2 regions of the Shewanella sp. ZOR0012 genome follow, and region 2 is predicted to be linked to the other one. Evidence: predicted binding sites of a transcription regulator. Region 2 holds the regulator's gene; the other holds the start of a gene.
What was found. The regulator LexA, encoded in region 2, represses DNA repair genes until DNA is damaged. The targets are predictions, from matches to a motif close to TACTGTATNNNNATACAGTA.

Region 1: recN (DNA repair protein RecN) is a predicted target of LexA. The motif match lies at 1,808-1,827, and genes of this name have one in related genera.

The regions. Positions count from the first base shown of each region.
Region 1 is NZ_JTLE01000094.1:682,255-685,617, reverse strand. It holds gene lldR (LysR family transcriptional regulator LldR) at 1-512, opposite strand, end outside; gene L976_RS04835 (AEC family transporter) at 766-1,728, shown strand; gene recN (DNA repair protein RecN) at 1,858-3,363, shown strand, end outside.
Region 2 is NZ_JTLE01000094.1:2,995,444-2,998,806, reverse strand. It holds gene plsB (glycerol-3-phosphate 1-O-acyltransferase PlsB) at 1-1,640, opposite strand, end outside; gene lexA (transcriptional repressor LexA) at 1,926-2,546, shown strand; gene L976_RS14830 (cell division inhibitor SulA) at 2,543-3,055, shown strand.

The sequences.
Region 1 (3,363 bases), 2.3 Mb from region 2:
GGCGTCGCAAACAAACGATAATCAAGCTCACCTAAAGTACTCGACACCCAAGAAGAATCAGGCTGTGCACCACCGACAATCGCGACATCAATCCCTTTATCAATTAAATCCACTAACTCATTGCTTTGGGAAATGTGTAAACGAATATCGGGATATAAACGGCCAAACTCGTTTAATGCGTGAATAAAGATAATTGAAATAATTGAGATTGGCGCAGCTATCCGCAATGTGCCTTCAGGTTTATCGCTGCCAATGCCACTGAGCTCATCGAACTGTGCAATCGCACTCTGATATCGCTGAAATAACGCTAAACCTTCCTCGGTTAATCGCAGCTTGCGGGTACTTCGCATAAACAATTGCTTATCGAGTTTTTCTTCAAGCTTGGCCAGCTTACGGCTCACGGTGGCGATAGGCATATCGAGCACTTTCGCGGCTTGAGAAAAACTGCCCGCATTCACCAAATGCACAAACAGATAAATTAACTGCAGCTCAGCGCCAACATCATCAGCCATGTTCAATCCCATCGTTTAGCGTGAGTGCCGCTCATAGGTATAAGGCACTAACTCATTGTGTTTTAAACGTAGAATTATTCATTTCTACGACCATAGCGCAATAGCTTCCAAGGTTAATCCTATGCTATTTTGCCAATAAGTTTACTGCGCTAACACCGATTATCGTCAATTACCCTAGGTATTATTCCCTGCTAGCGCACCCACAACGTCTTGTTGCGGGAAAGCAAAAAACACAAAAGGATGAGTGAGGGATATGACCATTTTAACCCCTCTGTTTGCCGTCTTCGGGATCATGCTGCTCGGCACTCTTGTACAAAAACTGCGTTTTCTCCCAGTAGAAACCGACCAAGTGCTCAATCAATATGTCTACTATATTGCGTTTCCTGCCATTCTCTTGATTGCACTGGCGCAACAACCGATTGAAGAAATTCTGCAATGGGGATTTATTGCAGGCTACAGCGCAGCCATGCTGATGATTTATCTGATTTGTGTTGGTATATCCTTACTTTTCAATCCTAAACAGCATGCAATTGCCGCCGTGCGCGCCTTAAATGCCACCTTTGGCAATACCGCATTTATTGGTATTCCGCTGCTGGTGATTATATTTCCTGAACAACAAAGCGCCCTAGTTGCCGCCGCCATAGCCAGTTTATTGTCCGTGCTTATGTTTGCCGTGGCCTTGGTCTCGCTGGAGCTTACGACAAATACCCACAGACAACACCACGCCGTAGTGATCATGTGTTTAGCTGTGGTTAAAAATCCCATCGTTATCGGCTGCTTTATCGGCATTGCAATTTCGGCATTGGGGATAACACTGCCCTCTGGCGTAGCGATGATGATCCAACAAATTGGCAATACCTCAAGCCCCTGTGCTTTATTTGCCGTTGGCATGGTATTAGCCAAAGCCATGCGCTACCAAAAAGATAGCAAGGTATTTAGCCTGACGAATCTTATCGAACTTAGCCTTATCAACCTCTTTAAATTAATCCTACAACCCGCATTGGTTTTCTTCATGCTTAAAAGCGTTGGCGTTAGTGGAGATTACTTAGTGATGGGTGTAATCCTCAGTGCCTTACCTACGGCGGCCAGCGTCTATTTACTTGCTCAGCGCTATAACACCCAAGCCTCAACCAGTGCGCAGGGGATATTATTTGGCACTATAGTGACTTTTTTTAGCTTACCTATTTTAGAACAACTTGTTAAAACCTATTCATAAACAAGCGATTAAACTCTAGCTTATTGCAATGTGTCGAATATTTACCCAAAGCCACTTTACTGTATATAAAATCAGTATATACTGTTTATCAATACAGTGATTTGGTAAGTTTTTCGACAGGAACTCATTATGCTTTGCCAACTCAGCATCAATAATTTCGCTATCGTCCGTTTTCTCGAACTGGATTTTCGTCCCGGTATGACCAGCATTACTGGTGAAACTGGCGCAGGTAAATCCATCGCCATCGACGCCTTAGGTTTGTGCCTAGGTAATCGTGCCGATGCCAGCAGCGTTCGCCCTGGTGCAAGTAAAACCGAAGTCAGTGCTCGATTTTCACTACACGATGTTCCCCTTGCCAAACGTTGGCTCGAAGATAACGATCTCGAACTTGATGATGAGTGTATTCTGCGTCGAACTATTGGCAGTGATGGCCGCTCACGCGCCTACATTAATGGCAACCCTGTGCCGTTAACTCAACTGAAATTACTCGGGCAATTGCTGGTCGGTATCCATGGGCAGCACGCCCACCATGCTATGCTAAAGAGTGAGCATCAACTCACCTTGCTCGACAGCTACGCCAATCACAGACTACTGATAGACACAGTGGCGGCAAGCTATCAACGCTGTAAACAAATCGAAGCCGAACTCAAACAATTAGAAGCTTCGCAGCATGAACGTATTGCCCGAAAACAACTGGTGCAATATCAAGTTGAAGAGCTAGATGAATTCGACCTCAAGATCGGTGAATTTGAAGATATTGAGCAAGAGCATAAACGCCTCGCCAATGGCACTGAACTGGTGGATAGCTGCCAAGCCAGCCTATATTTACTCACTGATGGCGAAGAGAGCAATATTGAGTCACTGCTTAACAAGGCTGTAAGCCTTGCTGAAAATTTGCAAAGCTATGATCCCGCATTAACCAATGTCAGTACTATGTTGAATGAGGCCCTCATTCAAGTACAAGAGAGCGCGGGAGAATTACAGCATTACCTGAGTAAACTCGAACTCGATCCCGCACATTTTGCCTATTTAGAGGAACGACTCTCAAAGGCTATGCAACTGGCCCGTAAGCATCATGTTAGCCCTGACAAATTAGCCGAACATCATTTGGCACTCAAAGCGGAACTCACAACCCTCGATGACGATGAAACTAAGTTAGAGGAAATCCAACTCCAAGTTGAAGCGAGTAAAACCGCTTACTTAGCGAACGCACAAAAACTGAGCCAGAGCCGCGCCCGTTATGCGAAAGAACTGGATAAGCTAGTGACTCAATCTATCCATGAGCTGAATATGCCCAAGGGGAAATTCACTATTGAAGTGAATTTTAATCCCGAGATTATGTCGGTAAATGGCAGCGATAACATCGAGTTTATGGTCACAACCAACCCTGGCCAGCCTTTACAACCGATTTCACGGGTAGCCTCTGGCGGTGAATTGTCGCGTATCGGTTTAGGCATCCAAGTGATTACTGCAAAAAAGGTTGCCACTCCTACCCTAATTTTCGACGAGGTGGATGTCGGAATTTCAGGCCCGACCGCTGCAGTGGTTGGCAGAATGCTACGTAGTCTAGGAGAATCGACTCAAGTACTTTGTGTAACCCATTTACCTCAAGTTGCTGGTAATGGCCATCAACAT
Region 2 (3,363 bases):
AAACAACGCTCTAAGGCATTTTGCTCCGACGCCAACAACACTAAACTGGTCAAGGTAATAGAGCTGGCGGCAGCGGCGTCGTTAATCCGCGTCATCACCCGATTTGCTAACACGTTCACCGCTGGGGTTAACCAAGTCGGTTTTTGCTCAGGATCATCAGCCACTTCACTGCGCCAGTTAGGTGCCGTTTCATTCAAGAAATTTTGCAATGTAATCGGCTCACCAAAGTTGACATAACCTTGGCCAAAATTACCTAATTTACGAATAGCACCAAAGACTTGCCATACAGATTCTTTCTGTTTTTTCTTACCGCTTAGCTCTTTGTGATAGGTCGCCACTTCCATCACGTGATCGTAGCCTAAATACACAGGCACTAAGGTGACTGGGCGTTCGATACCACGCAACACACTGTTGATCGTCATAGCGATCATGCCCGTTTTCGGCGCCAATAGACGACCGGTACGAGAACGGCCACCTTCAGAGAAATACTCAACCGAATATCCCTTAGCAAACAGCTGATCGAGGTATTCACGGAACACGGCCGTATAGAGTTTGTTGCCGTTAAAACTACGGCGAATAAAGAAAGCCCCGCCACGGCGGAACAGCGGCCCCGCAGGCCAGAAGTTTAGGTTGATACCCGCAGCAATATGCGGTGGCACCATACCTTGGTAATACAGAATGTAAGATAACAGCAGGTAATCCATATGGCTGCGATGGCAGGGCACATACACAATCTCATGACCATCGTGGTGTAACTGCCGAATATGCTCAGCACCTTTGATGTTAATACCGCTGTAGAGCTTGTTCCATAACCACGTTAAAAAGCGCTCAGCAATACGTACGAGACTATCGGAATAATTTGCTGCAATTTCATCAAGATATTCAATTGCCGTTTCACGCGCTTGGGTTTCAGAAATCTTCTTGCTCGCGGCTTCTTCCTGAATCGCCTTACGTAAGGATTCAGATTTCAGCAAGGAATGGAATAACGCCTGACGATTAGGCAACACAGGCCCCGTCATCACCTTACGTTGGCGACGGAAATGCACTCTCGCTACTCGAGCCAATTTATGGGCAATGCCCATATCGGTACCATGTTCGTCGGCCATGTAACGCAGCGATACCGCATTAGAAAATTGCACAAAGTTATGACGACCTAAGAATAAGATCATCAAACACTTGCGTAACCAAGTAGGGTTCTCGCGCTCAAGCACTGCCGCCTTCATGGTGTCGTCTTCTTTACCCGGAGTACGACCCCAATACAGACTCACAGGCACCAGCTGGATATCTAACTCTGGCTTTTCCTTATGGACGGCCAACAAACGCATAAAACATTCGAGGAATGGCTCATTACTGGCGCGTTCACCAAATAAAGGCTTACGACCTTCAAGGCATACCACCCGTGGCGCCACAACGCCATTCACCACCAGCGGCTCGTAAGGGCTTGGCAAACCAAGTTTCGTGGTGATCTCGCTTAACGCAGCAATATCACTCAGGGATTCTGTTTTCATTACATAAGCAAGCGGTCTGGAGGCATCCAGATTCAGATCGGCAAAGGGATCCTGTGGCACAACAATAGTGTGCACTAAGTGCTTTTGGATCCAACGTAATGATTTCAACCAAAGAGAGTCTTGTTTAGGCATTATTCTTATGCAATGTAAGTACGTTCATTAGCCCCATAGAATACCAGATTCTAGAGAATATACCCAAACAACCTAAAGATGCAGGATTCAGCGGCTGATTTTAATGACTTAGTAACGCACTTTAGGCGACACCATTTATTGATACCGTGCAAATGGCATTCACCCCATAGATGACGATTACGGTTATTTGCAGATCTAGCTGACCAAGTTAAAAGTGGTTAATACTTGCACTACCAATAATACTGTATATACTAACAGTAACTGTATAGAAAAACAGGAAAGACCATGAGACCGTTGACGCCACGCCAAGCCGAAATTTTAGAGCTGATTAAACGTAATATTGCCGAGACTGGCATGCCACCCACTCGGGCCGAAATTGCCACCCGTTTGGGTTTTAAAAGTGCAAATGCCGCAGAAGAACACCTTAAGGCATTGGCGAAAAAAGGCTGCATCGAGATCATGCCTGGTACTTCCCGCGGGATCCGTCTCCCTGTAGAGGAAGAAGATAACCGCGAAACAGGCTTGCCACTGATTGGCCAAGTGGCAGCGGGTGAACCTATTCTCGCCCAAGAGCATGTCGAACAGTATTACCAAGTCGACCCCAGCATGTTCCACCCTGCTGCCGATTTCCTGCTGCGCGTAAAAGGCGACAGTATGAAGAATATCGGCATCCTTGAGGGTGACCTGCTTGCCGTTCATAAAGTACAACAAGCGCGCAATGGACAAGTTGTTGTTGCTCGCGTTGATGATGATGTAACCGTAAAACGCTTTGAAAAAAAAGGTAATTTAGTCTACCTACATGCCGAGAATGAAGACTATTCACCGATTAAAGTCGATTTGAGTTTCCAAAGTCTAACAATTGAAGGGCTCGCCGTAGGGGTGATCCGCAATGGAGATTGGCTATGAACAAACTATTAGGTAATGCCCCGCGTCACCCCGGTTTATGGCTCGATACGGTTCGAGATACAGAGACCGACTGGCAGCATACATCAATAGTCACTATGCCAACTCAGAGCCAAGGGCGCCAAGAGCTGACACAGCTGAGCAAACAACTTGCCCAACTGAGCCAACAGGGAAGATGGATAGTGCTCATCAACCCACCTAGTATTGGCTACAAGCAGCTATTAGCAAACGCAGGTGTGCGTATGGATCGCGTACTATTGGTTCACGCAAAAGATGAGGTCGAAACCCTTTGGGCGATGGAAAAAGCCTTAACCAGTGGCACATCTAGCGCAGTGATTACTTGGATTAACGCCCTAGATACTCGCGATAATCGTCGCCTACAAATTGTAGCAAAGAGCGCACGTGCAATGGGTATCGTGCTTGAAGGTTCAACGAATGACCAACCTTCTAGCACCAATCTCACACAATCGGCTAAATTTACTCAACCCGCATTTTTCAGCTCTGTTCATTAAAAATTTTTCACACCGTATTTAGCCTTGAAAGCCGCCTCACCTGTGAATGTGAGGCTTTTTTTTGGCAATTTTTCAGACAATTAGAAAAAGAAGTGATCTTGATCAATTTTTAAACAGCAAGTATGTTTGATTTAGGCGCACATGATATATCGCCTGTTTAGGCAGAAATATCGCGTTATTTTCGAATATCGCTCGCCCACAAAAATTGAGAATAATGGGTTTATTCAGCAGTATGTGCCAGTGTGGCTAATACCAGCAGTAACAATACTTGATCAAAAGTAAGCCGCCAACGCACGTTGAAGTCAGAA